Regions from separate parts of the Bilifractor sp. LCP19S3_H10 genome, predicted to be linked through region 1. Evidence: riboswitches for the same ligand, from Rfam matches in the RefSeq annotation. Region 1 holds a riboswitch; each other region holds the start of a gene.
The links. Region 1 has a riboswitch for cobalamin ahead of ACTQZS_RS12280 (Ig-like domain-containing protein). Riboswitches for the same ligand answer to the same signal wherever they lie in the genome.

Region 1 (8,229 bases):
AGCAATTCAGGTACAATTAGTGGAAAAAGGAGGAAAAGCACCGGGATCAACGGAGAATGCTTTCTATCAGAAACCGAGCGGTGTCAGATATCGGACACATGTACAGAGTTATGGCAATCAGAATTGGGTTTCTGATGGAGCATCCTCTGGCACACAGGGTGAGTCCAAACGATTGGAAGGCATCTGGATCGAGCTTACAAATCCGGATTATAGCGGAAGTATTCAGTATCAGACACACGTACAGACGTATGGATGGAATAATTGGGTATCAAATGGAAAGATGTCCGGAACGGAAGGACAGTCCAAACGTCTTGAGGCGATTCGGATTCAACTGACGGGAGAGATGGCGAAACATTATGATATTTATTACAGAGTGCATGCGCAAAATTTCGGCTGGATGGGATGGGCAAAGAATGGAGACGCTGCCGGCACGGCAGGGTATTCTTACCGCTTGGAAGCAATTCAGATCAAGCTCGTGCCAAAGGGACAAGCGGCACCTGGAAGTACAGAAAATTCTTTTTACAGGAAGGCATAGTTGATTACAAGCCCCGGCAAATCGCCGGGGCTTTCGTCATTCTGTCAGGGTGCGGGTGAAGGATGGGTTTTGGGTTAAGCATAAGACAAGACAATACTTTGTAACAAAAATGTAAAAAATTCCCATCACGCCGTTGCAATTTTGGATGTCCTGTGATAGTATTGTAAAAGATTACGGAAAGTGTAACAAGAAGATTACAAAAATGCGCCTGAAGTTTTAAGCGCAGGGAGGTTATATTTTTGAAGGTCAGATTTAAGCGTTTACTTACAATTGGAATTGCAGCTGCCATGCTTGGCGCACAGCCGTTGCCTGTAAGTGCGGATGATTTCGACACTCAGATTCAGAATGCGGACAATGCAATCAGTGATCTGCAGAATCAGCAGGCAGAGACGAATCAGAATCTTACAGACATCCAGAATTCTATCTCCAGCATGGAATCCGACAAGCAGCAGATCCTTTCACAGATCGATGGATATGATCAGGAGCTTGTGATTACGATGGCGTCTATCTCTTCTCTTGATGATCAGATCGAGCAGAAGACGAAAGAGCTGGAGCAGACAACGACTGATCTTGAGGAGGCAGAGAAGGATCAGGACACACAGTATCAGGCCATGAAGAAGCGGATACAGTATCTCTATGAGGAGGGCGGAGACAGCGGTTGGGCAAGCGTCATGATCGGAAGTCTCAGTCTTTCGGAGGGCCTTGATAATGTAGATAATACAAAGTCCCTGTATAAGTACGACAGAGAGGAGCTTGAGGCATATACCGAGACTGTATCAAAGGTAAAGACGCTGAAGGCACAGGAAACTTCTCAGAAATCTTCTCTGGAAGCTTCCAAACAGGAGCTGGAAGGCGCTAAGGAGAACCTGGAATCTCTGAAGTCGGACGCGGAAGCAAAGGGAGAGGATCTGGATTCCCTGCTTTCGGATGCTCAGAACAGGGCGGATGAGTATTATTCCCTGATTCAGGAACAGAACGCTCAGATTTCCGAACTGCAGTCTCAGAAAGAAGCAGCACAGAATGCGAAGGCTGAGCAGGAGGCCCAGCAAAAAGCAGCTGCAGAAGCAGCGCAGAAGGCTGCGGCTGAACAGGCAGCAGCACAGCAGGCAGCGGCACAGCAGGCGGCTTCTCAGACAGCAAATGCCTCTGCGGAAGCCGGCGGATCATCCGCGAATACTTCTGCGGGAACAGACAGCTCTTCTGCAGATGCAGGCGCTGCAGATACAAGTACTGCGGATACAAGTGCTGCAGACACGAGTAGTTCAACTACAACAGACACAAGTACTGCAGACAGCAGTACCTCCTATGACAATGGTTCTTCTGCTTCATCGTCTGTTTCATCCGGCACCTCCTCTTCGGCCTCGACAGCGAGTGGAGTAAGCGGTCAGGATGTTGTAAATTATGCGCTTCAGTTCGTGGGAAATCCATATGTATGGGGCGGAACTTCACTGACAAACGGATGTGACTGCTCCGGATTTGTTCAGCAGGTATACGCACACTTCGGCATTTCACTGAGCCGCACGACCTATACACAGGCGAATGAGGGTATTGCCGTATCTTATAGTGAGATGCAGCCCGGCGACGTTATCAACTACGGAAGCCATACCTCAATCTATATTGGAAACAACATGATCGTTCATGCGGCGGATGAGTCTCTCGGAATCATCACTCAGAGCAATCCGGCATTCGAGCCGATCGTTACCATTCGCAGAATGATCTATTAATCTCATTCATCACGCATCGTACTCTCTGGAGCATGAAGATCCATAGAGATATCTATTTCGAGTGGAGTATTTATTAACAGCCAGACAGGTATTTGATCCTGTCTGGCTGTTCTGCGTCGGATGTATCATTTATGTCGGATACTGATTTATATATTTGCGGCATAGACTTTTTTACCGGTTGTAATTTATCAGTAATCCGCTATAATAAGAAAACAGGCAGATGATTATCAGTGCCGTCTCTTTGACGGACAATAGGAAATCAGGTGGAAAACCTGAGCGATCCGGTCACTGTAAGCAGCGAGCTAACCGCTGAATGTCATTGCATTGCATAAGGGAATGCGAGAAGGCGCGGGAAGTGTCTGAACTGCAAGCCAGGAAACCTGCTGATAATCCATAGAACCCGATTGTGCTTCCAGGGAAAGCAGAATCTTCAGAGAAATTTTCCGGACGAACAGAGCGTTCGTTTTCAGAATATTTCTTTTTGGCATGCGCTTTCCCGGTGCATGCTTTTTTTTGAGGAGGAAAAGTTGTATGAAATTACGAAGCAGATTACTGACCTTTATTCTTTCTGCGTCCATGGCGCTTTCTATGACGTCACCTGTACTTGCTGACGAAGGAGTACCAGACAGTACAACTGCTGCAACACAAGAAGCGGAAAATAATCAGGTACCGGCAGAACAGGACAATCACAGGGAAGAGGAAAGCCAGCCGGTACAGGCGCAGGCAGAGCAGACTGCAGAGGAACAGAGTGTTTCTGCGGAAGTCGTGAATACCGTACAGAAGCAGTCTGAAAATGCACAGACAGTGGAGAATTCTGTGACAGATACACCTTCTTCTGCAGCAGAGGTTCCTGCTTCGTCAGCAGGAAGTTCTGACACGGCTGCTGCAGACAGCGCGGCAACAGGAACTGATGCGCAGGCTGAGGAAAAGAACACAAAAGCAGCTGAAAGTACGGAGGACTCCGGCCAGAATACAGGTAGAATTTCCGTGACTGCTGTTGCAATTAAGGACAGCCGGAATAAGATAGCTAAAAATAAAGAGGGAAAAGATGCGCTTCTTCTGGTAGCAGGAGATGCTGAACAGGATCAGCTGACCGCTGAGATCACGCCAGCGGATGCAGCCGATCATACGGTCACATGGAAATCTGAGGACGAATCCGTAGTAAAAGTAGATGCAGACGGAAAACTGACTGCAGGCAGAGAAGGTACTGCAAAGATTACTGTAACGACCACAGACGGCGGGCGCAGTGCATCTCTGCTTGTAACGGTGCAGGCTGCCAAAGAGAATTCTTCTGCGGCAGATGGCGGAAAACAGGGATCTGCATCGGAAAAGGCCACTTCAGATGGAGAAAGCAGTTATGTACGGGCTTCCTATAATAACAGTACAGCGCTTGCAGATGGGACGTATCAGCCTGCAGACCAGAAAATGCCGAAGAACCGCAAGGGAAAGCAAATACTTTCCTGCGATAAGATTCTGGTGAATAGCGGAAAGGCGTATGTGATACTGACCGCAACTTCCGGATTTACTACCTACTATGACGGAACTGCATCGGGAAAAGCGGACGCGGAGACGGAGAATACTTCGGCAGGATTCTATAAATTCAGCGGAGGACAGGTAACAGTTCCGGTTGCGCTGAATTCGGAAATGACATTTTCCGCTTATAACCCTTCGATGGGAAAATGGTTTTCTTATAGCTTTACAGTTAATCTGGAAAATACAGCACAGCCGGAATTTGATAACACCACAACTTTGCCGGACGGAGATTATCCGGGAAGTAATGAACCGATTTCTATATCAGCGAATGGAAAAAAAGTTTACTATGACCAGATTGTCGTAAAGGATGGAAAGGCAAAAGCGCATATTTACTTTACCAGCTCGAAATATACTCACGTATATATCGGCGCGGCGGCCGGTTATGAGCAAAATACAATAGATCCTGGGAAAGTGAAGAAGGAGCTCGCCAATCTCCTGAATGACAAGGTCAGGACAATTCCGACAAGCCTGGAGGTAATCGATGGTTCCACTGTAAGTGCGGCCTGGATTCCGGTAAAGCTGAATACGCCCATGACATTTTCCGGCAGAAACACCGGTATGGAAGGGAGGGTTATTTGGAAAACTTATAAAGATATTACTTTCTGCACTGAAGATAAAAAGATGAATCTCTCCGTCTCCGTGCAGGATGAGAATGGTAACGCCATTCCCGCGGATGTTACCGTTGCGGAAGGAAGCCAGACATTCTCTGCGAAGGAGGGAAAATATTCGTTGACCGTAGGAGCTGCTTACACCATTTCCGCATCCGCGGACGGGTATGAATCTTCCAGTGTTTCCTACACGGCGGCGGACACTACAGAAGATAAGGTTATTCTTACCTTGAAGAAAAAAACGCAGGGAAGCGGATTCAGGAGAGGAGCGCTGACAATTAAAAAGACCCCTGCAATGTTTAAGATCGTCTCTGCTTCACTGGAAGGAACGGAGAATAATCGGAAGCTCAGAATTGCGCTGAACGGAACATCCTATACGCAGTTGTTCAGGGGATCTCAGGCGGATGCGGCAAAATCAGACAGCGCAGCCAGAATCGGTTATTCTGTGAATCAGAGCGGAAAATACGAGTTTGTAATTCCTGTGACAGAAAAAGACGGAATATTTTCTCTGGCAGCGCTTTCCAAAAACAGGAACGCATGGTATGCGCGGACGATTACGCTGGATCAGTCGAATATGACTATTTCCTGTGAGGCTATGGACTGGCAGTCGGATCCTTATAAGCCGGTAACGGACGGAACCGGAAAGCAACAGGGAGGAAGCGGCAGCCAGGGCGGCTCAGGCAGTGGAAAGAATACTTCATTCGGCAGCACAACAAAAACAGCAGAAAGCGCAAAGGGTGCAACCAGCGGCGGAAATGCAGTGGGTAAGTACCGCTTCTCTTACTCTGGAGGTTCCGGCAGAGCAGTTATCTCCTGCAGTAAAGTAGAGATCGTAAACGGACAGGCATATGCGACGATTACCTTCTCCAGAGCAAACGGAGGAACGTCCAGCTACACGGCAGTCCGTGTGGGAGGAAGAACCTATAACGGCTCCAACACATTTACCATACCGGTGAATCTGAATGGAAATACAGCAATCAGTGCTCTGACATCAGCCATGTCGGCGGAGCATTGGATTGATTATACCCTGTATATCGGGGAATCCGGCAGCAGCGAGACCGGAACTTCTGTTAAGGATTCCACAAAAGCACTGGATGAGAAGGCACCTGAGATAACAGGAATCAAGAGTACCGGCGAGACGAAAATTACTTATTCCAATAAACTAAAAGTTTTTAATTATGAAAATGACATCTATCTGATTGAGGTAAATCTGATTGCGGACACTGCAAGGACCGATACCTCTGACGAGGCAGAACAGACAGATGAGAGCACTTCGGAGAGCGGGAAGACAAAATCGACAGATTCCTCAGAGAAATCTGCCGATGCAGAGACAGATAACGTGGAAGAATCCGTAAGCTCCACCTCTTCTGCGGCGAGTCCGAAAGAGAAAGAGGAGAAGCTTTACACCAATCCTATTGTAAAGTATCTTGTTGTTCCTGAGAGCCAGGAAATTCCTGCCGGATTGGAGAAGGATGTAATCATCATCCGTCAGCCTGCGGACAAGACCTTTGTCACGTCTCCGGAGGCGTTGAAAATACTGTCAGAGCTTGGCAAAACAGAGGATATTAAAGCCCTGGGTGTGGAAGATAACGATATCGAAGATGGATCCGTCCGTTCTGCGCTGGAAAAAGAAGACGGTGAGGATGGAAAGATCTATCAGGCGGGCACCTATGATAAATGGGATCTGAAAACACTGATTAAGCAGGAAACGAATTTCACGATAGAGTCCTCGAAGATCCTCCCGAAGGAAGAAAAGAACGCGGATGAGGATATGAAATCCTTTGAAAAGCTCGCCTCTCAGGCGGTTCAGATGAACATGGCCATGTTTGTGGACAGAAGCGCAGATGAGAAGAATGATCTGGCAAAGGCAGAATGGTACAAGGTATACGGAATCATTTTCGATGCACAGGATCAGGCAGAAGATCTGTATAAAAAAGTAACGGACAGCGCATCGGAGCAGGAGAAAAAAGAGGCTGTTGAGGCACTGACAGCGGAAAAGAGCGTGAAGAAATGAAAAAAAGAAATAGATTCTGGAAACAATGGATCCCGGTTCTGCTGTCGGCTTCAGTATTGATATCCGGATGTGGCGCATCCTCCGGGGCTGCAATGTCCGCATCTTCCGGAACAGCACAGAGCAGTTCCATTTCTGAAACAGCGGAAAATTCAGAAAACATTACCTCCGGTTCCGCAGGAGAGACAGGAGAAACGGTTTCGACCGCTTCTTCCTCAGAGGCTGTCAATACGTCTTCAGCGGGAACCGCTTCTTCAAAAGCGTCAGAAGCGGAGGCGGAAACTACCCTGGAGACGGTCAACGACCCGGACAATGCCCCTAAAATAAAAGGTCTGACGTACACCGGGACTATGGTCCTTCAGTATGCGACGTGCTTTAACGTTTATTACTATGAAGATGGCTATAAGCTGTTGTCCGTTCCGAAAAGTGGGGATTACCTTCTGGTGCCCGACGGAAAAGAAGCTCCGGACGGGCTGTCCAAGGATATTACGGTCATCAAGCAGCCGCATAATATCTATCTGGCGGCGACTTCGGCCATGTCGCTGTTCTGCGCGCTGGACAGCCTGGATGTTGTTACCATGTGCGGGATTGAGGCGGATAACTGGACTATTGATGCAGCCAGGAAAGCTATGGAGGATGGCTCTATTGTCTTTGCCGGAAAATACAGCGAGCCGGATTATGAGATCATGGTAGAAAAGAATTGTGATCTTGCTATTGAATCCACGATGATTCTGCATAACCCGGAAGTGCAGGAAATGATAGAGAGCATCGGTATTCCGGTGTTTATCGACCGTTCCAGCTATGAATCAGAGGCGCTGGGTCGCACAGAATGGATTAAACTCTACGGAGCGATGGTAAATAAAGAGGATGCGGCGTTTGCTCATTTTGCAGAGCAGACAAAGGTCATTTCGGATTTAGCGGGAGAACAGAGTACCGGGAAAACCGTAGCCTTCTTCTCAGTAGGGACAGATGGAACAGTAACCGTACGGTCAGGAAAGGATTATATCGCCAACATGATCAAAGAGGGCGGCGGCGTCTATATTTTTAAGGATTTGGACAACGGAGAGGGATCCAGTGTCTCCGTCAGCCTGTCTATGGAAGAGTTTTACAACAAAGCCAACAGCGCGGATTATCTGATTTACAACGGAGCCATCGAAAATGGACTGAGCTCAGTGCAGGATCTTGTGGAAAAAAGCGATACCTTTGCTGATTTCAAGGCGGTTAAGGATGGTAATGTCTGGCAGGTGGGAAAAGCCATGTATCAGTCTACCGACACCGTTGGGCAGTTTATCACTGATGTTCATCTGATGCTGACCGGAGGTGACGAGTCGCAGATGACATTCCTCTCCAAAGTAGCGTCATAGCTTATCCTAATCGTTTTGACATCAATATATATGTTTGAAGTGTTTCTTAAGGAGGAAAAGGTCTATGAAAAAACGAATGAAGATGCTGATGACTCTTTTTCTGGCTGCATCCATGGCATTAACACCAATTACAGTTATGGCCGATGATGGACAGGTGCAGACACAAAATGCGTATGAAACATCTGAGCAGGAGACGGAGGTAAATACCTCATCATTTGGTGCAGAAACCAACGAGACGGAGACAGGAACATACGTACAGAAAGAAGAAGCTTCTGACAATCAAACTCCAAGCGTAGAGACTGAAGAGGAAACCCCGGCATCCAGAGGATCATCTGATTCGGATGAGGGACAGGAGACATCTGGTTCGGGAGAACCTGAAGAGATTTCTACCGGTGTGCAGTCTCAAAATACAGAAAATACAGAAAATACAGAAAATACAGATTCTAATTCAGAA
Region 2 (8,229 bases), on a different contig from region 1:
GTGTGCGCCTCCCCGGAGCGCTTCCTGCGGGTTCGGGATGGAGCCGTGGAGACCAGTCCGATCAAGGGAACGCGAAAAAGAGGGGATACGCCTGAGGAGGATCAGAGACTGAGGCAGGAGCTTGCGGAGTCGGAGAAGGACAAAAGTGAGCTGCTGATGATCGTGGATCTGGAGCGGAATGACCTGAACCGGGTGTGTGTGCCGGGATCCGTGAAGGTGCCGCGCATGTATTACATCGAAAGCTTCGCAACGGTGCATCATCTTATCTCGGATGTAACGGGGAGGCTGAGACCGGATTGCAGCGCGGTGGATCTGCTCGATGCGGCTTTTCCGGGCGGGTCAATCACAGGCGCACCGAAGCGTCGTGCGATGGAAATCATCGATGAACAGGAGAACAGCAGCAGGGGACTGTATACAGGAGTCATCGGCTATCTGGGATTGGACGGGAACTGTGATTTTAATATCGTGATCCGGACGGCGGTCTGTCGAAATGGCTGCTGCAGCATCGGAGTCGGCGGGGGAATTACCGTGGATTCGGATCCGGAATTCGAATATGAGGAGACAAATCAGAAAGCGGCGGCACTGCTCGAGGCGATTCGTGCGGTAAACCACATGCTGTAAACAGCGCCACAGACTGTATAAGTCCCCGCGTCACTTCGCTGCTTCGCAGCTTCCGTGCCGCTAACAGGTGACCGACTTCGTCGGTCTGTCGCGGCGTTCGCCCCACCGCTTCACACTTTGTGTGAGCGGATGTGGCTCACTGCCCGCGCATATGAGCATTCCCGCGTTGCTTCGCACCGCTCCATGCTCATACCTGTTGTCGTCGCTAATGTTCTTGCCCACTGGTGAGCAAGCTCCCCGTGGGCCAAGAACATTGCGACTGGACTTATACAGTAAAAGAATGAGAGGATAAGGGAATAAGATAGCAGGCGTCGCTGCACGAGACGGTCTGCGCGGCAACATCTGTGCGGCAACAGGAGAGCAGGAAGAGCTCTGGACGGGGAGAAATGCGGTACAGTTCAGACAGAAAGAATCGGAAACAGAGGTGTGAGATGGAAGAGATCAGATGTAAGGTGGATGACGGCTTTTTCTTCGGAATGGGATTATTCGAGACAATTGCAATAATCCATGGGACGGCAATGCTGGAGGATCTGCATATCCGCAGGCTGGCAGGCGGACTTCGTGACCTGCATATTGAAAACAGAGCGTATCTGAAGTGGAAGGAAGAGCGTGGCAGAGGGGAATGGTGCGGAAACGGCGAAAAAAGCGGGATGGAGGCCTGGCTGACGGAGGCGCTCCGCGGATATCTGTCGGGACTTGAGAAAGGACGGGTATGGGAAAAAGGGGCGCTGAAAATTACCGTGACGGAGGAGAATCTGCTGTTCAGTACCCGGGAGAATCCGTATACCGCCCGGCAGTTCCGGGAGGGACTCCGGCTGCGTTTCAGCCCGGTTCTCCGAAATGAAACCTCGCCGTTCACTTACTATAAGACATTGAATTGCGGGGACAATATTCTGGTACACCGGCAGATCCGGAAGATGGGATATGATGAAGCGGTTTTTGTGAATACAAAGGGCGAGATCTGCGAGGGATCCGTAAGCAATGTTTTTTTCACCAGGGAAAATGAAGTTGTGACTCCGCCGGTAACAAGCGGGCTTTTGAAGGGAACGATACGGAGTTATCTGCTTGATCCGGGGAAAAAATGGACGCTGGGTCCGAAGGAAGGGGACTGTCTGGAATTCCGGGAACAGGTGGTGCGGACGGAAGATCTGAAAAAATTCACCGGCATGTTCATCACCAATTCTCTGATGGGAATCATGCCGGTGCAGTCTCTTGGAAGATTTCGTTTTCCGGACAGGAAAGCCGCTGAAGTACTGCGTGCTTTCTTCCTCCGGGATATAGAAACAATCAGCCGCGAAATGGAAGCGGTCAGCCGCGAAATGGAAGCGGACAGACAGGATATGGAAACAGTCAGTCGTAAAGATTCAGTTTCTTCATGATCAGAATTGATATATACAGGGCTGCGGCCGTCAGAAGCCAGGAGACCGGCCAGACGAGGCAGAGGACTTCGTAAACCGGGTGGCGTGCGAAAACGGTAAACAGCCAGATCAGCCGGAACAGGATGGTGCCGCACAGAATCTCAACGGAGGGGAGCAGAGAATGACCTCTTCCGCGGAGAACAGCTGCAGGAATCTCATACAGGGTGACGAGGTATTCCCAGAGGAGGACCAGGCGGTTCCGACGGATGGCGTACATCAGGACGGCCTCTTTTGAGGAGAAAATCCGCATGAAGAAGGTCCCGGAGAGCGCGATCGGAACGCTGAGCACGGCGCCGGCCAGGGCTCCAAAGATGAGGCAGTACAGGAAAATTTTTCCGCAGCGTTTCTTCTGTCCGGCGGCGTGGTTCTGGCTGATGAAGGTGGTGGCGGCCTGCGTGAAGGCGGCTACGGCAAAGTATCCAAAGTACTCAAAATTCAGGGCGGCGGCGCTTCCTGCAATGGCGTCGGACCCGAAGCCGTTGATGGCGGCCTGGATGAATACATTTGAGACGCAGAACACTGCCTCCTGTATACCTGCCGGCAGGCCGATGGCCAGGAGACGCTTCACATGACCTCCCTTAAGACGAAGATTGCGCAGGGAGAGATGAAATTCATCGGTTTCCTTCATCAGAAAGGAAACGGTGAGCGCTGCGCTCAGGGCATTGGAGATGTCCGTCGCGAGAGCGACACCGGTTACATTTAAGCGGCACACAATAACAAAGAAAAGATTCAGTATGACATTAAGAATTCCCGCGGAAATCAGAGCATAAAGGGGTCTTCTGGTGTCACCCTTAGCCCGCAGAATGGCGCTTGCGAAGTTGTAAATTACGATGAACGGACTTCCGAGCATGTAAATCTGAAGATAGCGCACGCCGAGATCGAGGATATTGTCCGGAGTGGATATCAGGATCAGCAGCGGCCGGGCGGACACGAGTCCGCAGATCATCAGGATGACGCCGACAATGAGACTGAAGAGCATGGATGTGTGAATAGCCGCAGGAATTTCTTTCCGGCGGTTCATTCCGATGTAGCGGGCGATCAGGACATTGACGCCGACGGAGAGACCGGTGATCAGACCGAGGATGATGCCGATGGGTTCCGCATTGAGGCCGACGGCAGCCAGAGCTTCAGGAGAGGAAAACTGTCCGATGACCGCGGAATCCGCTGAATTGAAGAGCTGCTGCAGAATGCTCGCGGCAGCGATCGGGAGCGCGAAGAGCATGATTTTCCCTGCCAGGCCGCCGTGGATCATATCGATCTCATTTCTGGCGGTTCTTTTGTTTTGGGTAATTGCTTTGGAATCAGATGATGACATTTGTGAAATAACCTCGTTGTTAATATTTTTGTGCTGTATCATTGCTGCCGCGTCATTGCTGCTGCATCATTGTGCTGTATCATAGTTGCTGCGTCATGGTTGCTGTATCATTGCTGCATGAGTCATGAATCTTCTGTTGTATCTTAGCGGCGAAGTACGGAGCGATCCGCAGCTGATACTGTATGTGGCACGATGTATCATATGGGGCTTACGGTCTTTAACAGAAGATCTGAGCATGTGCGTGCTTTGCGCACATCCTATATTAGCAGGAGCGGGATTTATTAACCAGTGGTGTTTGGACAAATATCCGGCAAAATATACAGAATCAGCTGATAAAATTATACAAAACATGACGCTTGACAAAAGGTTGTCAATATTATAAACTGACAACATAAATTTGATGGTACATAGGTGTCGGTAAATTGTTGCCGGTGAAAAGGGAAGCAGGTGTGAATCCTGCACAATGCCGTTGCTGTGTTGGCTTAGCTTTTTCTCTTATGCCATTGGGGAAACCTGAGAAGGTGAGAAAAAGTGATGACGCCGCAGTCAGAAGACCTGCCCGTGTATAACGCACATGAATTCTCCTCGGATCTGGGAGAGTGCCTGCCCTCAGCGATGCAGCTGATGGCTTTTCGGCCGTGTCCATGGAATGGAACCGGTACTTTATGAACAGGGAAGACCGTTAAGTGCTTCGCCATCGAATTTTTTTACATTGCGCCACCTCTCTTAATTATCAATCCGGCGGATGCAATGTCGAAAGGGAAAGTGTCGGGCGGAACGGTCGGTGCTTTCCCTTTTCTTTTTCGCTTTGAAAGGATGCCAACAATTTCATAAACCCGCATTTTCCTGTCGGCTTTTCGCTTTGCGTATTCGTTCTTTCCTTTGAGTGTGAATACGAAGCAGGGGGAAGTGTGTTTTTCTGCCGGGCGAGGAAGCCGTAGAAGAATGAGGTAATATGTATTTAAGTGCGATGCAGCATTTTAAACAGTATGTTTAAAATGCTGCTTTTTTTGTCTCGGAATAACAGTAAAAATTTACTATTAATTTAACACAGAAGAAAGGGGAAGCAATGGGAGAATTCAGAGTCAGCACCAGGATCATGATCGGTGATCAGCTCGATCAGCTGGTGAATGATATGAAAAAGGTGTTTGTTGTAGCGGATCATTTTCTTGCGGTCAGCAAAAAGGTTTCGTATGTGACGGACCGGCTGGATCGCGCGGGAAAGCAGTACGATGTTTTTTCGGATGTGGCGGCTGAGCCGGATCTGGGAGTAGTGACTGCCGGTATCAAAAGGCTGGAGGCGCTGGATCCCGATACGGTCATCTGCCTCGGCGGCGGCGCGTCCATCGACGCGGCGAAAGCGATCGTTTTTATCGCGAGACGTGTAAATGAAAAATATAAAAACATCCGCTTCATCGCGATTCCGACGACCAGCGGAACCGGTTCCGAGGTGAGCACATTTGCCGTTATTACAGACAAAACGACGCAGACAAAATATCCGCTCGTGGACGAGAGTCTGGTGCCGGATATCGCTGTACTGGACGCAAGTCTGGTCGTCAGCGCGCCGCCGAAGGTCACCGGAGATACGGGCATTGACGTATTTACACATGCGGTGGAAGCCTTTGTCTCCAGGGAACACAATGATTTTACGGATGCCATGGCCATCAAGTCACTGCAGCTTTTACAGAACAACCTCCTTGAAGTGTATAAAAATCCCGAGAACCTTCACGCGCGGCAGAGCATGCACAACGCTTCGTGCATGGCTGGTATTGCGTTCGCAAATTCCGGTCTCGGGCTGAACCACGGTATGGCGCACGCCATGGGTGCGCATTTTCATATTCCGCATGGGCGGGCAAACGGAATTCTTCTTCCGTATGTCATGAGCTTCAATGCCGGATGCCATGACCATCTGACACCGGCCGCAAGCCGATACGCGGAGATCGTCGCGCAGCTGGGCATGGACAGCGTGGGAACGCGTCAGAGCGCGTTGATGCTGATCCGCACTGCAAAACGCTTTATGGAGAAAATGAACATGCCGGCGACAATCGCAGAGGCAGGTGTCACAGAAGATGATTTTAATGCACAGCTGGATGAGATGGCAAAGGCAGCGCTTGCTGATCCGTGCACTGCATCGAACCCGAGAGAGGTCACGCTGGAGGATATCAAGACGCTTTATCGTCAGGCGTTTACCGGCAGGGCGTAAGAAATAGCTTACCAGGGATGATTGCCGGTATGCAGGCCGGAAGGAGGGGCTATGTTTGAATCGAACGCCGGGAACGGCGGGAACAAAGAGAGAATTATCCAGGAATTTGTTCCCGGAAAACAGGTTACTCTGGCGCATGTGATCGCCAGCCCGGATGCGGATTTATATTCGAAGCTGGGTCTTCTGGACGCATCGGGCGCAATCGGAATCATGACGATCACGCCGAGTGAGGGCGCTATGATCGCTGCTGATGTGGCTTCGAAGGCTGCGGATATTAAAATCGGCTTTGTGGACCGCTTCAACGGATCGCTGGTGATTACCGGCGATGTTGCGGCTGTGGGGGAGGCGTTGAAAAACGTCATGAATGTTCTCTGCGGCATGATGGGATTTTCTTCCACGGTGATCACAAGGACATGACGGACAGACAGATGACAAATCAGAATAGAAAAAGAATTATGCTGATCGGGCGGTCAACGGCCGGAAAAACGACGCTGTGCCAGAGAATTTTCAACGAGGATATCCGGTATCACAAAACCCAGACCGTCACCGTGGAACATGAGGTGATGATTGACACGCCGGGGGAATACCTGGAGCGGAGGGGATACCGGGGAGCGCTGATGGTCACATCGGCCGATGCGGACATCATTCTTTTTCTGCAGGATGCGACGGAGAACGGAACAATGTATCCGGCACAGTTTTCGACGATGTTCACCAAACCGTGTCTGGGTGTTGTGACGAAGATCGATATCGCAGGTATAAAACAAATCAATGATGCAGAGGTGTATCTGAGAGCAGCGGGAGCACAAAAAATTTACCGCATCAGCAGCGTGACAGGTGAAGGTGTGGATGAACTGCTCCGGGCACTGGATATGCCGGAGGATTGACAATGTCGCGGATAAACGAACGCGGCTGAATGAAGGCTCTGATAAATGGAAAAGACAGAACACGCATTAAGAATAGTAATAGCAGATGATGAGCCGATCGCAAAGATGGACTTAAGAGAACTTCTCGAAGATTCGGGATATGAGGTTGTCGGAGAGGCCTCCGACGGCTTTGATGCGGTGGAGGAGTGCCGGAAAAACAAGCCGGATCTTGTCCTGCTCGACATCAAGATGCCGTTTCTCGACGGACTCTCGGCATCAAAGATTATTTTTCAGGAAAAGCTGGCGGACACGATCATTCTGCTGACTGCCTATACGGATCCGGAATTTATTGAGTCGGCGAAGGACTGCGGCGTATCTGGATATCTGGTGAAGCCGTATTACGAGAAATCGCTGATTCCGAGCATTGAGCTGGCTGTCAGCCGCAGCCGGGAGATGAGGAAGATACGCGCAGAAGTGGAAAGGGCACAGGAAAGACTGGAAAGCCGCGTCATTATTGAAAAGGCCAAGGGCCTGATCATGCTGCGCGATCAAAAGAGCGAGGAAGATGCTTACAGTTATATCAGGCAGATCAGTCAGCAAAAGCATCTGTCCATGAGAAGGGTCTCGGAGATGATACTTGTTAGGAGTATATGAATATGGATGAGCAAAGCCTGTGCGAACTGTGCAGGAAATATGTGGATCTGACGGAAGAGGAAATCACGCAGATTCTTACGATGGCGAAACTGCTTCCATCAATCGCCGATATCGAAGAGGCGGATGTATTCATTGATTGCCTGATGCATAGCGGAGATTCTCTTGTGGTGGCAGAAGCAAAGCCGACAAAGGTTCCGTCCGCTTATAAGGGCAGTGTCGTCGGCATGATCGCTGCGAAGGAAAATGAGCCTGCTGTGGCCAGAACGTTCCGGTTGGGGGTGGGCACACGGCAGATGAAGGCAACGACACAGGAAAAGGGCATCACCATTCAGACGGTAGAGCCGATCAAACTGCATGACCGCGTGATCGGTGTGCTGATCTTCGAGAAACAGACCAGTGACGAAATACAGCCACGCGAAAAACTGCATATCTCGATGAGCGGTTATAAAGAGATCGCCGCGGCGGTCACAAAAATCATGCCGGACAACAACTGGCTTGCGGAGTGTATCGACGAGGCATTGCTGCTGGTGGATAAAAAAGGAATCATATCGCTGAGGAACCATGTCGCGAAAGAAATGTATGAAGAACTTGGCTATGTGAAAGATCTTCTGCATCAGCCTTACGCGAACGTGAGACTGACTGCGGAAAGCGTCGACACGTATGATCATGATTATTCGTACGAAGAGGTACTGGTTGGAAGCAGGATCATCAGCGTAAAAACCGTTCCGATCGAATCCGGGCACTATTCCAAAGCTGTGCTGATGCGCGATATCACGCGGCAGAAGGAACAGGAGAAGGAGCTGGTGCTGAGAAAGACAGCGATCCGGGAGATGCATCACCGGGTCAAGAACAGTCTTCAGACAATTATCAGCCTGCTGAATCTTCAGATGCGGAAATCGGATAATGACGAAGTACGGGAAGTGCTGATGGAGACGATGAATCGCATTTTTTCCATTGCAAATACCCACGAGCTGCTGTCAAGCGAGGTTGCGGACAATGTGAGTCTCCGGGAGGTACTGGAGAACCTGAAAAATAATATCACCCTTGCGTTTTCCGGAAATAGAAAGATTGCCATTACTGTGAGTGGAGAGGATTTCAAGGTCGATTCGGATGTCGCGACTTCGGTTTCCGTTGTGGTCAACGAGTTGATACAGA
Region 3 (8,229 bases), on a different contig from region 1:
AGGATGGGGACCTGTTCCGGACACTTTGCGATACATCTCCTTATGAATTCTTCTGGATGGACAGACAGAGAAAGCTTTTGGGCGCAAGCAGAGAGTTTGTCAGGAGGATCGGGCTTTCCGACGAGAAGGACTATCTTGGCAAGACAGAATCAGAACTGGGATGGCATATCGATTCTGCCGCAGCGGAGTTGGAGGAGAAAAAAGTTCTGGAGATGGGCGTCAGGTCGACATCGGCCAATGAGCTGGTACTGACCGGAGGCAGACTCGACGGAATCGAGATTACCCGTGTTCCCTGGTACCATGAGAAGGAAATCGTGGGAATGATGGGAATGATCAGCGGTGATCGGGCAGAGGACAGAAAGAAGGAGGTGCGCCTGGGATTTGTCGACCGCGACACAGAGCTATTGAGTTTTCGCGGCGCGATAGAAGCCGGATTGATTTATGCGGATCAGTATCGGCTGAAAAAAATCGATTATACAGGACTTTTAATTGATGTTGCCGCATATGCCGAGGTGATGCGGGAAAGCGCCGAGAAGGCAAAGGTGATTCTGACCGAAATATCTGCGACACTGAAAAAACTGATGAATCCGGAATGGGCGATTGCGCGGATCGGGCTGTGCTGTTTTCTGTGCTTCTGCCGCAGGGATCATGGCGGAGATATTGAAGAGAAGATTGACAGGGTATCCGGAATGCTTCCGACGCTTTGGAGAAAGCTTGGTATTCAGGCTGATCCTGTTCTGGCACATGCGATTGTCTACGGGTCGGAGGTAATGAGCCTGGACGAGATGTTCGTGCTGCTGATCCGGAGGATCAGCAGCACGGAGAAGGCGGCTCATGGGGACAGCCCATATGTCGGGGATTACATTGACCTGAGACGTGAGGTGTTCGACAGCCTGACGGAACATGTCATTGTCAGTGATCCCAGAACATACGAGCTTGTATATATGAATCGTTCTGCCCGAAGGGATTTTGGAATAAAACCGGATGGCAGCCTGAACGGGTGCCGCTGTTATGAGGTGCTGGAAGGTCAGGATGTTCCCTGCGGCGACTGTCCGAATCTGTTGCTGCGGAAGGATTGTGCGTATGAGGCATCACACCTGAACCGGAGAAGGGGAGCAAAAGTACTGATTCGTTCTGCTCTGACAACATGGGAGAACCGGACGCTGAGGCTGACGGTCGAATTTGATATCAACAAGTATCTGCATGCAATAGCAAGGGATCACGAGCTGATCTATCAGGAGATGCGGGCAAATGAGGCAATTTCTCTTGGTATGGCGGAAGAGGATCCCGGAACAGGAATCGAGAAGACGATTGCATGTATCTCTGAAAATATGAGATCGGAGCGCTTCCTGATCTTTGAGGAACGTGATGACAATACGGTAAGTGCCACCTATGAATGGACGGCACCTGGTGTTTTTTCTCTGAAGGAGGAGCTGCAGAGTATTCCTCTCTCGGAATTGCGGGCGCTATATATGCGGTTTGCAACAGAACATGTGGTGATGGTCAGTGATATGGATGCCTTTCAGAAGGAAAATCCCGGTTTTTCCATGCGAATCCATGATGTCCGGAGCTTTATATCCGGGCAGCTGAAGATCCTGAATCAGACAGAAGGCTTTACGATGGTTATCAATCCGGCGGAGGACACCTTCCGTAACACCAGCGTGCTGCTCTCCACGCTGACGGATTTCATAGCAATTATGATTCGCAACAGGAACAGCGTGCACCAGCTGGAGAAACAAAGCATGATTGACCAGATGACGGGCGCCGGAAACCGGAGGGCTCTTGAGCGGCAGATCCGCGAGTGGAAGGGTGACGGTCTGCTTGGAGTGATTTCCGTTGACCTGAACGGACTGAAGAACACAAACGATACGGCGGGCCATCATGCCGGCGATGTGCTGATTTGCGAAACAGTCCGGGTTCTTCAGGAATGCGCAGGTGAAAAGTATGTATTCCGGACCGGCGGGGATGAATTTATTGTTCTGACGGAAGAGCTGGAGGAAAAGGATATCAGCCTGCTGATACGGCATATGCGTGAGAACGCAGCAAATAACGGGATCAGTATGGCGATTGGATATGCAGTCTGCCGCGGAAAGGTTACGGACTTTGATGCGCTGCTCACCAGGGCGGATTTCAATATGTATAAGGACAAGGGACATAGTTTCCGCAGAAGGCGGAATGATTGAAGGGCTGAAGGAAAGGCATATATCCGCGATGCGGTTTATTTGACACTTTTCGGCCGGTATCGTATAATCGTTGCAGACAATTGAAGAGAGGCCTTTCAGTGCATCCGATTTTCTGCACATGCCTGACAGCAGGAGTGCAGAGGATCTGTATGAGAATAGAGAATCAGGTGAAATTCCTGAGCGATCCGGTCACTGTGAGCAGCAAACCATTCCGTTATGTCATTGTGTCCTAGAGCATGAGAAGACAGGAACCGGTGCTTGAGCTGTCAGCCAGGAGAACTGCTGAGAGGTTTGTAGATATGCTTCCGAAGAAAGCAGATTCTGATGACCTGGAGGCTGCCGGATTGCCGGCTGAACCGATTGAGACAGGTTAATTATTCAGGACGAATGCTTCGGCATTCGTCCTTTTACTGTATAAGCTCTTCGAAAACGCAGACAGGATCGTCACGCGCGAAGCGTGTGTAAGAGACTGTATGCGATTTCGAAGGCAACAGGTATGAGGATGAAGCGCGAACGCGCGAAATCCGAATATGCGCGGGCAGTGAGCCACATCCGCTCACACAAAGTGTGAAGCGGTGGGGCGAACGCCGCGACAGACCGACGAAGTCGGTCACCTGTAGGATTGCGGGAGTGCGAAGCACGGAGCAATCCGTAGCTTATACAGTGTGTAGCACGATGTATAGGGTGATTTGTTGTATAAGATCATTGAAGTTGAAAGGCATGCTTACGAATGATGGGTGATAATGAAATCAGCAGCTATCACGCTGAGAATCTGAAAAGGAGAATGCGATACACAGCGGTCTTTGCCGTTCTGGCAGCTGCGTTTCTGGTCGTGACCGTAATCAATATCAATACCGGTAACGTTGATATTTCGATTGATAAGATTTTGAAAGCTGTTTTTCTCCGAAGCGGGTCAAGAGATGATATGAATATCATCTGGAAGATCCGTTTGCCGCGGATTCTGATGGCGGCTATTCTCGGAGGGGCGCTCTCCCTGTCCGGATTTCTGCTGCAGACATTTTTCGAGAATCCGATTGCAGGTCCTTTTGTGCTCGGAATATCTTCCGGCGCAAAACTGATTGTCGCGTTTCTCATGATTCTTGTGGTGGCCAGGCACGGAGCGGTGTCCTCCTGGGCCATGATCCTTGCCGCGTTCGCGGGGTCTCTTGTGTCAACCGGCTTTATCCTGCTGGTTTCCCGGAGCGTGCGGAATATGTCGGCACTGCTGGTTGCAGGAATCATGATCGGGTATATCTGTACTGCGCTGACGAATCTCCTCGTTACATTTGCCAGTGATTCGGATATCGCCAATCTTCACAACTGGTCTCAGGGAAGTTTTTCGGGTATGACCTGGGACAATGTCCTGGTGGGCGGAATCATCATCGGAGCTGCGTCTGCTCTGGTATTCCTTCTCGCGAAGCCGATTGGTGCCTTTCAGCTTGGCGAGGCCTACGCGCAGAGCATGGGGGTTAATGTAAAGCAGTTCCGTGTGGCCCTCATCCTGCTGTCCAGCATCCTCTCTGCAACGGTGACGGCATTTGCCGGTCCGATTTCTTTCGTGGGAATCGCGGTGCCCTTCCTGATCAAGCGTGCGCTGAACACGGCAAATCCGGTCGTGGTCATCCCGGCCACCTTTCTTGGAGGCGCCGTCTTCTGCATGGTCTGTGATCTGATCGCAAGGGTTGCATTTGCGCCGACTGAACTGGAAATCAGCACGGTGACCTCGATTTTCGGAGCACCGGTCGTGATCTTTATGCTGATACGGCGGCAGAAGGGAAGAAGATAAATGGAGAAGGTACAGAGCGAGGAAAAATATTATCTCCACCTGGAGGGTCTGTCGGTCGGGTATAACGGGAAGCCTGTGATCCGCGATATTGAGATCGGAATCCGGCGCGGTGAGATTGTTACACTGATCGGGCCGAACGGAGCGGGAAAATCTACAATATTGAAAAGCATCACGAGACAGCTTTCTCTTGTGGAGGGAGAGGTCGTTTTTGATCTGAAGAATTTGTCGGATTATTCGTTCCGAGAATTGTCTTCGCGTATGGCTGTTGTCCTGACGGACCGTCTGCATCCGGAGCTTATGACCTGTCACGATGTGGTCGCGACCGGAAGATATCCTTATACGGGGCGGTTGGGACGACTGACGGAAGAGGATGAGCGGAAGGTCGATGATGCGATGAAGGCGGTTCAGGCACAGGAGATTGGAAACCGCGACTTTAACGCGATCAGTGACGGGCAGAAGCAGCGGGTACTGCTCGCAAGGGCGATCTGCCAGGAACCGGATATCATCATCCTGGATGAACCGACGAGCTTTCTGGATATTAAACATAAGCTGAAGCTTCTGTCAATTCTCCGGGATATGGCGAAGCAGAAGAATATAACGGTTGTGATGTCGCTGCATGAGATCGATCTGGCGATGAAGATTTCTGACCGGATTATCTGTGTTCACGGTGATAAGATCTTCCGGAGCGGAACGCCGGAGAGCATTTTTCACGAGGATACGATCCGTGAGCTGTATGAAATTGACAACGGCTTTTTCGATCCGATGTTTGGAAGTATCGAGCTTCCGAAGGTCGAGGGAAATCCGGAAGTACTGGTACTGTCATCCTGTGGAACGGGGATACCGGTGTATCGAAGGCTGCAGAAAGAGAAGATGCCCTTTGCGGCAGGAATTCTGTACACAAATGATGTCGATTACCGTCTGGCGCGTCTTCTGGCCTCGCAGGTGATCACCGAAAAGCCGTTTCATGAAATTTCGGACCGCGCTGTCGGCGAGACGCTGGAGGCTGTAAAAAGCTGTGCCAGGATCATCGATGCCGGCGTGACAATCGGTCCGGGAAACCGGAGAATGCAGGAGATTCTCGATGCGGCATATGAAAGTGGAAAATGTGTGAAGTACAGGGTTTCAGATACATAAGAACATGGTTTCAGATACATAAGGGTATGGTTTCAGATATATAAGTGTATGTCTTCAGATACATGAATGTATGTCTTTGAATACATGACGATAGGGTTTCAGACACAGGAGTGTATGGCTCTTTTTTATGACAGGAGGGAAATAAAATGAAACAGAGAACAGCAGCAATCTTATGTGCAGCAGTTATGGGAGCATCGCTTCTGACCGGGTGCGGGACCGGAACGGGCAATTCTGCTTCGGGGACATCTTCTGCAGCGCAGACCGAGACACAGTCAGAGTCGGAAGAGAACACGGCTTCATCTGTTGTCTCCGCTGCATCGTCCGCGGACTTAAGCACATCTTCATCCGATGCTGCCGGACAGTCATTGGAGACCGTTGCCGGTAGTGTTTCAACGTCTTCAACAGCTTCTGCGGGAGCAGAGGTGCCGGCCGACGGAACCTATACGGCTGAATTCACATCCGACAGTCCGATGTTTAAAGTGAATGAGGCAAATGATGGGAAGGGAACCCTGACAGTGAAGGATGGAAAAATGGTCATCCATGTAAGCCTGACTTCCGAAAATATTGTGAACCTGTTTGCCGGAACAAAGGAGGATGCGCAGAAGGATGGCGCGGAGCTTCTTCAGCCGACCGTAGATACGGTCACATACAGTGACGGAACGACAGAGGATGTGTATGGATTTGATATTCCCGTTCCGGCACTTGACAAGGAATTTCCCGTTGCGCTGATTGGCAAAAAGGGAAAATGGTACGATCATATGGTCACCGTTACCAATCCCGTTCCAAAGGCATGACTGAGCGTTCACTTCATTGATGTCGGGGATATGTTGAATGAACAGGATTTTTTGCTGAGATGGACCGGAAAGCGGTTTCGGAAAATGGTTGAAAAAGAGGTTTAAGAAAAAGAGGTTTAAAAAGAGGGCCGCCGCACTAAGCATATTGTGTTAGTGCGGCAGGCCCTTTTTTACGCGAACAGTGAGCCGCAGCCGAATGCGAAGTATTCGTGTGCGGCGAGCGTCGCGATAGCGAGATAAAACTCGCGCAGCGTGTTTCATCTCGTTTCGATAGCGGATGGGGCAGCGGGATAACACCGGAAAACGTATCCTATCTCCCACTGGGCAGTCCGAAGCAATCATCATTTGCGGAAGCTGAGCTTATAGGTTGTTGTGGACTCATATTTCTGGCCGGCCGGGAGAATGGGACTTGCGAAGCCGTCGATGTTGATGCTGTTCGGAAAATACTGTGTTTCGAGTGCAAATCCGCATCTTCGGTCGTAGATATGTCCGGACTTTGCTGTGTGGCGCGTGACATAATTTGCCGTGTAGAGCTGCATGCCGGGAAGATCGGAGTATACATCCAGCTGAAGGCCGGTGACGGAGGAGAAGACCTCTGCCATTTTCCGCGTCTCGCCCTTGTCCATGGCAAAGACAAAGTTGTGGTCATAACCGTTACCGAAGCGCAGCTGTTCATCATCTGCCTCGATATCGGCTCCGATAGATTTTCCGTTCCGGAAATCAAAGGGGGTTCCATCTACATCAAGGAGTCTGCCTGTCGGAATGGTTCCGGAGTCGATCTCAGTGATTTTGTCTGAGAACAACTTCAGATTGTGATCCAGAATGTCTCCGTTTCCCTCGCCGTTCAGATTAAAATAAGAATGATTTGTCATGTTGCAGAGGGTGTCCTGATCAGAAATTCCTTCATAATGGATGGAAAGGCAGCCGTCTTTGTCAAGCTGATAGGTCACAGTTACGGAAAAAGCGCCCGGATATCCCTGATCTCCGTCAGGAGTGTCAAGTGTCAGAGAAATAGAAGCTCCATCGGTTGCGATGCCCTGCGTCTTCCACATTCTTTTATAGTAGAAATCAGGACCGCTGTGCAGATTGTTCTCGCCGTCGTTTTTTGCCAGGTGGTATGTCGTACCGTTCAGTACAAACTGTGCGCCGCCGATCCGGTTGGCATTTCTCCCGACGGTTGCACCGAAGCAGGCATCGCTCTTCTCATAATCAGAAGCATGGTCATATCCGAGGACGATATCTACAGGAGTCCCATCATCATCTTTTACAGCAAAGGATACAAGAGCAGCGCCGTAATCCGATATTGACGCCGTGTATCTCCCGGCGTGTATGGTGTACAGCGTCGCCTGCTGTCCCTTAGCTGTTCTGCCGAAATCTTTCACCCAATCGTTCATAAATAAACCCACCTTTCAGAAATACCTGATACTTTTTGCACCGGGTTCATTCCGGTGCCATACTCTGTTATTTTACAGCAGTTTACCTGTGAAAAACAGATAAAATCACGATTATTGCTGTGCTTTGTGCCGCTTGCGCGTCACTTCGTGCTCATACCTGTTGTCGTCGCTAATGTTCTTGCCCACTGGTGAGCAAGCTCCCTGTGGGCCAAGAACATTGCGACTGGACTTATACAGTAAACGGCCATACGATACATCGTGCCACATACTGTATAAGCTACGGATTGCACCGTGCTTCGCACTCCCGCAATCCTACAGGTATTCGCATTTTCGCCGTGTTTCACACGGCTTCACGCTCATACCTGTTGCCTTCGAAATCGCATACAGTCTCTTACGCGCGCTTCGCGTGCGACGATCCTGTCTGCGTTTTCGAAGAGCTTATACAGTAAAGGTGCACAAAAAGAGGTGCCTCGATTTGAGAGTATTAACGAAAAGTTGATTTGCTATTGAAAACGTTTCCAACAGGTGCTATTCTCTAAACATAGAAAACGTTTCCAATGAAATCCGAATATGATACAATCCTTTAAAATAAAGGGTTGGACGCAGTTTTGATTCATGGAGAGGAAAAGTTCGAAAACGTTATCTAAAGGTAAGGAAAAGCTCGTGGGAAAATAGATTCCTGCAGCTAAAATGTGTAAATCAAAGGAGGATAAACACATGAAAAAGAAAGTTCTCAGTCTTGTACTCGGAACAGCAATGGCAGCTTCCATGTTCGCTGCCTGCGGATCTTCAACATCTTCAACAAGCTCTGCTGCTTCTTCCAGCAGTGCAGCAGACAGCAGCGTTGCTTCGGCTTCTGCCGGAACCACCGAGGATGTTGCATCAAGCAGCGCAACAGCTTCAACTGCATCCGGAGACGGCAAGGTATACATGCTGAA
Region 4 (8,229 bases), on a different contig from region 1:
CAATCCGCAGCTTAAAAGTTTGTGGCGCAATGTATCTTTGGGCGTTTATTTACGCGAACAGTGAGCCGCAGCCGAATGCGAAGTATTCGTGTGCGGCGAGCGTCGCGATAGCGAGATAAAACTCGCGCAGCGTGTTTTATCTCGTTCATCATCTATCGACTGCCTGTAAGCGGGGCACCACAATGTCTATAAAGTGAGGCTAATCATGAACAAAACTGAATTCAGGGAACTTACAGATAGCAAGATCGTCTGTCTTGATGGAGCAACAGGCACAAATCTGACGCTGCGCGGGATGCCGAAGGGAATCAGCACAGAGGCCTGGGTTCTGGAGCATCCGGAGGTGCTTCAAAATCTTCAGAGAGAATTTATCGAAGCGGGAGCGGATGTGATTTACGCGCCGACGTTTGGCGCAAACCGGAAGGTTCTGGGCGGTTTCGGACTTGCGGACGGGACCGAAGAGATGAACAAAAAGCTGCTCGGGCTGTCACAGGAGGTGTCGAAGGGCCGTGTTCTGGTAGCGGGAGATATGGCACCTACGGGAATGGTGCCGGATTCCGCTGGCGGAGATGCCAGCTATGAGGAAATTTTCGAGATCTATCGGGAACAGGCAGAGATTCTGTATCATGCCGGCGTGGATCTCTTTGTAATCGAGACGATGATGTCGGCGGATGAGACTTCGATTGCGCTGGATGCGGTTTCGTCTGTCTGTGATCTTCCGGTGATGTGCACGTTTTCCGTATACGCGGATGGAAAGTGCTTTTTTGACGGAAATATCTTTGATGCCGCGGCCGTTCTGGAGGCGATGGGCGCCGTAGCAGTGGGACTGAACTGCTGCAGCGGACCGGATCAGATGGAGAGCATCATCCGATATCTGGCTAAGAACTGCAGTATTCCGATTATCGCGAAGCCAAACGCGGGAATGCCGAAGATTGACGAGAAGGGGAATGCGATTTACAGTCTCGGGCCGGAAGCTTTTGCGTCTCAGATGAAGATGCTGACAGATGCCGGCGCCAGGATTGTCGGAGGCTGCTGCGGGACAGAGCCGGAGCATATCCGGTTTTTGAAGAAGATGATTTCCGGTCAATCATTTATTGGATCGATTTGACATTTTGTAATTGATTTCATATAATAGAAAAAGTCTTTAAAACATATCTTTTCAGTGCCGCTTTTATGGAGGGTAATAGGGAATCAGGTGAAATACCTGAACGATCCGGTCACTGTAAGCAGTGAGCCAGATGCATTGTCCATTGTATTCCGGTCAACGGAGTATGAGAAGGCGCAGGAAGGCATTTGAGCTGCAAGTCAGGAAACCTGCTGAGAAGACGATAGATTTGCTTCCGATGAAAGCAGAGTCTGTTTGCATAAGAATATTGATGGTTGCATCAGTGAGTTCTGGTGTGATCCGGCTGGTTTGCAGATATGCGCTCTTTGGCGTGCGGTTATGGATACCGTTTCTTTGGATGGAGCGTGACCGTCAGGAGGATCCGGGATTTCAGCAGATGTTTCTTTTATATGCAGATACGGAGTGATTGCTTTCTGAGAAGGCGGTCACTCTTTTTTACGCGAACAGTGAGCCGCAGCCGAATGCGAAGTATTCGTGTGCGGCGAGCGTCGCGATAGCGAGATAAAACTCGCGCAGCGTGTTTTATCTCGTTTATGTTCTGTGCTATGGTATCGAAGGGCGTTTTGCCCCTTGATATAGATTATTCTACAAAAAGGAGAAACATGATGAAAAAGAAAGTCGTAACATTATTATGCACCGCGGTTCTGACCGGGTCCATGATTGCCGGATGTGGCAGCGCAAGCAGCGCAGCATCGTCAGCATCCGCAGCATCTTCGAGTGCATCTTCCACGTCTTCAGAGACAGCGGAGGTTACAGAGGCAGCCTCTTCTTCTGAAGAAGTAGAGACGGTTTCTTCCTCCTCTGTATCTGCGGATCAGGCAGCAGCGGACAAGGTAGCCGCTTTGATCGACAAGATCTATGTGCAGGAGAGAACAGACACTACGGACGAGGACTGCAAGGCGGCAAAGGAGGCCTGGGACGCTTTGACGGATACACAGAAGGCTCTGGTAGAGGGAGAGTTTGCAGATCCGGATTATTTCGGAAGAGATACCGGCGATGCCTCCAAGGATGATCCGCTCAACGAGGACGGAATCGGAGAAAACGAGATTCTTGTATGCTCTTTCGGAACTTCCTATAATGACAGCCGTGTGCAGGATATCGGCGGAATCGAGAAGGCTCTCCAGGCAGCGTATCCCGACTGGTCTGTAAGACGTGCATTCACGGCGCAGATCATCATCAATCACATTCAGGCGCGTGATAATGAGGTGATCGACAACATGGATCAGGCACTTCAGAGAGCGGTGGACAACGGCGTGAAGAATCTGCTGATTCAGCCGACCCATCTGATGCATGGTGCGGAGTATGACGAGCTGACAGAAACCGTCAGCAAATACGCGGATAAATTTGATTCCGTGAAAATCGCTGAGCCGCTTCTGGGTGAGGTAGGAAGTGACACGAGCGTAGTAAACGAGGACAAGCAGAACGTCGCAAAGATTCTTACTGCTACAGCGGTAGAGAAGGCAGGATATGACAGCCTTGACGCGGCTGCCGCTGACGGAACAGCGTTTGTATTCATGGGTCACGGAACCTCTCATGAGGCGAATATCACCTATGATCAGATGCAGACAGAAATGAATGATCTCGGTTACAAGAACGTATTCATCGGAACCGTTGAGGGCAAGCCGGCAGATACCGAGTGCTCCGCGGTTATCCAGAAGGTACATGACGCGGGATACAAGAAGGTAATTCTGCGTGATCTGATGGTTGTAGCAGGTGATCATGCGAATAACGATATGGCAGGCGATGATTCTGATTCCTGGAAGAGCCAGTTCAATGCATCCGGCTTCTTTGACAGCGTAGATGCTCAGCTCGAAGGAATGGGAAGAATTCCGGATATCGAGCAGATCTATGTAAGCCATACAAAGGCCGCAATGGACAGCGACGCCACAGTTACAAGTTCTTCTGAGGCAAACTGAGATATATCAGTGAGACATATCAGTAAAACAGAGGAAGCGTCCGGCATGTGCCGGACGCTTCTTCTGTCGTAGGGATGGGCATGAATATGTGAATGCACGAAAAATGGGCGTGCGAAAGCTGAATGCGCGAAAGATGAAGGTGCGAAAACCGTATGTGCGTAAAATGAACGCGCGTAAGCCGGATACGCGAAAAATGAGGGTTCGGAAACCGTATGCGTGTAAAATGGACGCGTGAAAGCCGGATACCGGATTAACGGATCGCCCATCTCAGCTTTGTGGAGTGTGCTCTCGGATTCCGGTAGCATTCCTCACGGGAGGGACGGATGACATCCCGGCTGACTTCGGTGTACAGGCCGTCAAGGGCGCCCTGCTTAAAGGACTGTTTGACGAGGCGGTCCTCACCGGAGTGGAAGGTGAGAATGGCAGCTCTGCCTCCGGGTTTCAGCACGGAGGGCAGCTTGTCCAGGAATGCATAGAGAACCTCAAATTCACTGTTCACATCGATGCGGAGTGCCTGGAAGACCCGGGCGCAGGATTTTTTCACTGCTTCGTCCTGTTCGTCCCTGGGCGAATGGCGAAGCTGACGGGTTTGCGTCAGCGCCTCCTCGATCAGAAGGCGAAGGTCCGTGGTGGTTTCCAGCGGGCGTTTACGACGATGTGCCTGCTGAACAGCATCGGCGATTTCCTCTGCATATGGCTCGTCGGAATTATCGATGAGAAGCCCCGCGAGTTCATCCCTCGTGAGCTGCTTCAGCCTCTCGGAAGCGGGTTCTCCCTTTTCCGGGTCAAAACGAAGATCGAGGGGACCGTCTGTCTTGTAGGAAAAGCCTCTCTCTGGGTTGTCGATTTGCATGGAGGAGACACCGAGATCCGCCAGAACAAAGTCGAAGGGACCGTACTTGGCGGAGACCTGATCGATATTCGCAAAGTTGATGTGGATCGGGGTAAAAATATCCTCCCCGAAGCCTCTGGCGCGCATCCGTGCCTCCGTCTTTCGGATTTCCAGAGGATCGGCATCCAGCGAATAGAGATGACCTGTGCCCTCCAGCTTCTCCAGCATGCGTGAGCTGTGACCTCCGTAACCGAGCGTGCAGTCGAGTCCGGTCATGCCGGGACGGATCTTCAGCACATCCAGGATCTCATCGACCATGATTGGAATGTGCATTCCCGCGGGTGTGCTTCCCTTGCGGATTACCTTTTCAATGGTTTCGCCGTATTTCTCGGGATTCAGCTCCTTGTATTTCTCATTATACTTTCGCGGGTACTTGCCGCTGTAATGGGGCCTGCGCCTGTGCGGCGCTGCATCTCCGGAAGGACGGTCCGGATTTGGTCTGTCGGAGTGATTGTCTGAATGCATCATAGGTGTTTTCCTTTCGAATAAATCTCTTCAGAGATGATATGGGTTCTGCCTTTTATATTTCTTCAGAGATGATGTTGGTTCTGTCTTTCGATCAGATCTTTTCGGTGGGGATATCGTTTCTGTCATTTCGGTTATTTTATCACAAAAACCGGTGCCGGTTAACAGAGGGCACGACACTCTTTCCTTTTCAGTGATTTTGGACTATACTTTTTGTGCGATCTCTCAAGTGGAAATTCAGAGAGACCAGGATCATTGAAGGTACACGAATCTTCCGGACAGTGGAAATCTTACATGCTGCACTGTATTTGCAGCGCAGCGGATATTTAAAATGGAGGCACAGAATGAAGATTGTATTGATGGAGCCGCTTGGCATTGACGGAGTTACGCTGGATCGTCTGGCGGAGACGCTCACGGAGCAGGGACATGAGTTTTCTGCCTATGATACTTTTTCTACGGATGTTGAGGAGCTGAAGCGCAGAAGCAGCGGGGCAGATGTCCTGATTATCGCGAATCACCCCCTTCCGGGCGAGGTGATCCGGGCGGACGCAAACCTGAAGTTCATTTCCGTTGCGTTTGTGGGAATCGACCATGTTGATGTGGAGGCATGCAGGGAGCAGAATGTCCGGATATCCAATACCGGCGGGTACTGCAACGATGCAGTAGCGGAGCTTGCGGTAGGTCTTGCGCTGGATTGCCTCAGAAATATCAGCCTGTGCAATGACGCTGTTCAGGCCGGAAAGGGCAAGGCCGGGCTACAGGGCCACGAACTCGCCGGCCGTACCGTAGGAATCATCGGAACAGGGGCGATCGGATGCCGTGCCGCGGAGATTTTCAAGGTGTTCGGATGCCGTCTGATCGGATACAGCCGCAGCCGGAAGCAGGCGGCGCTTGATCTCGGTCTGGAATACAGAACACTGGATGAGGTGATGCAGGAGGCAGACATCATTTCAGTACACACACCGCTGACGGCGGAGACGAAGGGACTGATCGGGCAGAAGGAAATCGGCGAGATGAAGCAGGGGGCAATTTTGATCAATACCTCTCGGGGTCCCGTCGTGGATACGGAATCCCTTGCGGATGCTCTGAAAAAAGGCAGAATCAAGGCAGGCATTGATGTGTTTGAGAAGGATCCGCCGCTTCCGGCAGACCATCCGCTGCTCGGCGCGCCGAATCTGGTATGCACTCCCCATGTGGGCTTTGATACCAGAGAATCCATTGACCGCAGAGCGGTAATGGCTTTCGAGAATGTAACTTCCTGGATTAAGGGACAGCAGATTCGCACGATGCTGTGACGGGATTTCAAATTTACGGGCCGGGTTTCCGGTCCCAGACGGACCATCTCGATGTTGCAGTCACAGTCGAATGTGGAGCGTCTCGATACCGCAGTCACAGTCGAACATGGCTCGCGGTGCACATAAGAATAATGGCAGACCAGGGAAAGTGGGACTTATATCGCATGTGGTGCCCACTTGCGGGGAACGGTGGTTTGCTAAAGAAAAAGAAAAGCTCTCTTCTCTGCGGGGAAGGTATCCTGCCTGGACAGGATATCCTTTGCGGAGAAGAGAGCTTTTTACGCGAACAGTGAGCCGCAGCCGAATGCGAAGTATTCGTGTGCGGCGAGCGTCGCGATAGCGAGATAAAACTCGCGCAGCGAGTTTTATCTCGTTTACAGAAAATAGTTCTCACCGGTGCCGGTCTGAAGAGATATATTATATTCTGGCTCTGGCTTTTCGGCGCCTTATTTTTCAGCATCCATCTTAGAAAAAACGCGTTATTGCTCCTGTTTCTTCGGCAGCCGATATCCCTCAAGAATCAGATGAATCGTCTGGTGCAGGTGGGGCAGGTATGCCTCTATGCTGCATGGGGAGTCATACATAATACAGCTGTAGCTGGTGGAACTCACCAGCTCGATGATGGTGAAGAGCAGCAGTTCCGGGTCGTCGCACTCATAGTTGTCCGCCTTCAGAGCCATGAGGTAGTTGTCGTAGAATTCTCCGAGATTGTTTGAGGTGGATCCGCTTGTCTGTTTTTCAACGGCGTGGCGGAAGATACCCCAGGAAAGATTCTTGGTGATGAATTTCAGCAGCATTTTGTTGCGCTGCAGGTAATTCAGGACATAATCGACCATCGCCAGCAGATAATCCTCCAGACCCTTGATCGGAACCGGGCGGACCTTCATCGCCTGCTGGGCTTCCAGAAGAAGCTGCGCGGATTTGCGGGCGATGAGCTCATCCCGCAAGTCATACTTGTCCTTGAAGTAGAGGTAAAAGGTTCCTTTCGCCAGGCCGGAGTGCTTGGCGATATCGGAAATGGTTGTTTTATTAAAACCCTGATTGACGAAGAGATCGTAGGCGTTCGTCAGGAGGGAATTCCGTTTGTTCTGTTTATTCAAATCTACCTTGCTCATGATTCATATCCTTTCTGAAATCATTAACTGATCACAGATATATATACGGCTATTGAAGTTATTATTTCACTGAAAATACCAATGGTCAACCATAAAAATGACCAATATTCATTTTGAGCTTTTGAAAATTTTGTGAAACCTAATTATTGACCAACGGTCATTTAAGGACTACCATACCCTATGTCAGGAAAAAGGTTTTGTACTGGATCCAACAGGAAAGTGATGTTTTGTACTGGATGCAGGAGACAGAAGCAATAGGTAAGGAGTTGAGAGAAAAATGATAAAAGTAGGCAAGTGGATCGCTAAACACAGAGTGCTGATCCTTCTGTTGGCGGTTGTCCTGCTGTTTCCGGCAGCATATGGATATTTCCACACCAAGACAAACTACGATCTGCTGACATACCTTCCGAAGTCGCTGGATACGATGAAAGGGCAGGACATCATCGTCGATGAATACGGCATGGGTTCCTTCTCGATGATTGTCGTGGACAACGAGAGCATGAAGGATGTCGCAAAGCTTGAAAAAGACATTGAGGCCGTTCCTCATGTAAAGGATGTGCTCTGGTACGACGATGTCGCGGATATTTCTCTTCCTGTGGACATGATTCCCCAGGATCTCAGAGATAAGTTCTTTAAGGGCGACGCGACGATGATGCTGGCCATGTTCGACGATACATCATCCGCAGATACCACGATGGAAGCCGTCGATCAGATCCGTTCCATTGTAAAAAAGGACACTTACGTCAGCGGTATTACGGCAGTCATGAACGATCTTCGTGATCTGACGAATCAGGAGCTCCCGATTTACGTCACAATCGCCGTAGTCCTGTGCCTGGCAGCAATGCTTCTGCTGACTGATTCTTTCCTGGTACCGTTCCTCTTCCTGGTGGATATCGGTTTTGCCATCATATATAACATGGGAACCAATATGATCTTCGGATCGATTTCCTATGTCACGAAGGCGGTCGCCGCGGTTCTGCAGCTGGGTGTCACGACGGACTATTCGATTTTCCTTCTGGGAAGCTACCGAGAGAATAAGGAAAGATTTCCCGGAGACAAGAACCGTGCGATGGGACATGCCATTGCCAATACGTTCAAATCGATCATCGGCAGTTCGGTGACGACAATCGCCGGATTCATCGCACTGTGCTTCATGTCCTTTACCCTCGGTCTTGACATGGGTCTGGTAATGGCAAAGGGCGTTGTCTTCGGAGTGCTCACCTGTGTCACTGTACTCCCGTCGCTGGTTCTTCTGTTCGACAAGCCGATTCAGAAGACGACCCACAGACCGCTCCTCGGAAAACTCGACAAGGCGTCTGATTTTATTACGAAGCACTATAAGGTATGGCTTGTGATTTTCCTTGTGCTCTTTATCCCGGCGGTGTACGGCAACAACCATGTAAAGAACTATTACGATATGTCG

Region 2: it holds a riboswitch for cobalamin, as region 1 does, so the genes downstream of both, ACTQZS_RS10230 (1-propanol dehydrogenase PduQ) here and ACTQZS_RS12280 (Ig-like domain-containing protein) in region 1, are expected to answer to the same signal.
Region 3: it holds a riboswitch for cobalamin, as region 1 does, so the genes downstream of both, ACTQZS_RS00620 (FecCD family ABC transporter permease) here and ACTQZS_RS12280 (Ig-like domain-containing protein) in region 1, are expected to answer to the same signal.
Region 4: it holds a riboswitch for cobalamin, as region 1 does, so the genes downstream of both, ACTQZS_RS01525 (sirohydrochlorin cobaltochelatase) here and ACTQZS_RS12280 (Ig-like domain-containing protein) in region 1, are expected to answer to the same signal.

Annotation. Positions count from the first base shown of each region.
Region 1 covers NZ_JBQKFT010000018.1:516-8,744, forward strand. Annotated here, with positions in the region: partial or broken gene ACTQZS_RS12270 (hypothetical protein) at 1-535, shown strand, start outside; gene ACTQZS_RS12275 (C40 family peptidase) at 775-2,259, shown strand; cobalamin riboswitch at 2,471-2,661, shown strand; gene ACTQZS_RS12280 (Ig-like domain-containing protein) at 2,791-6,414, shown strand; gene ACTQZS_RS12285 (ABC transporter substrate-binding protein) at 6,411-7,775, shown strand; gene ACTQZS_RS12290 (hypothetical protein) at 7,840-8,229, shown strand, end outside.
Region 2 covers NZ_JBQKFT010000012.1:47,927-56,155, forward strand. Annotated here, with positions in the region: gene pabB (aminodeoxychorismate synthase component I) at 1-621, shown strand, start outside; gene ACTQZS_RS10220 (aminotransferase class IV) at 1,053-2,000, shown strand; gene ACTQZS_RS10225 (MATE family efflux transporter) at 1,972-3,354, opposite strand; cobalamin riboswitch at 3,747-3,931, shown strand; gene ACTQZS_RS10230 (1-propanol dehydrogenase PduQ) at 4,424-5,557, shown strand; gene eutS (ethanolamine utilization microcompartment protein EutS) at 5,609-5,974, shown strand; gene ACTQZS_RS10240 (EutP/PduV family microcompartment system protein) at 5,986-6,441, shown strand; gene ACTQZS_RS10245 (ANTAR domain-containing response regulator) at 6,487-7,074, shown strand; gene ACTQZS_RS10250 (sensor histidine kinase) at 7,077-8,229, shown strand, end outside.
Region 3 covers NZ_JBQKFT010000001.1:144,415-152,643, reverse strand. Annotated here, with positions in the region: gene ACTQZS_RS00625 (EAL domain-containing protein) at 1-2,183, shown strand, start outside; cobalamin riboswitch at 2,293-2,484, shown strand; gene ACTQZS_RS00620 (FecCD family ABC transporter permease) at 2,914-3,969, shown strand; gene ACTQZS_RS00615 (ABC transporter ATP-binding protein) at 3,970-5,103, shown strand; gene ACTQZS_RS00610 (hypothetical protein) at 5,250-5,897, shown strand; gene ACTQZS_RS00605 (aldose epimerase family protein) at 6,239-7,291, opposite strand; gene ACTQZS_RS00600 (ABC transporter substrate-binding protein) at 8,009-8,229, shown strand, end outside.
Region 4 covers NZ_JBQKFT010000001.1:364,001-372,229, reverse strand. Annotated here, with positions in the region: gene ACTQZS_RS01530 (homocysteine S-methyltransferase family protein) at 206-1,105, shown strand; cobalamin riboswitch at 1,141-1,333, shown strand; gene ACTQZS_RS01525 (sirohydrochlorin cobaltochelatase) at 1,729-3,039, shown strand; gene rsmH (16S rRNA (cytosine(1402)-N(4))-methyltransferase RsmH) at 3,290-4,396, opposite strand; gene ACTQZS_RS01515 (2-hydroxyacid dehydrogenase) at 4,741-5,691, shown strand; gene ACTQZS_RS01510 (TetR/AcrR family transcriptional regulator) at 6,171-6,806, opposite strand; gene ACTQZS_RS01505 (efflux RND transporter permease subunit) at 7,084-8,229, shown strand, end outside.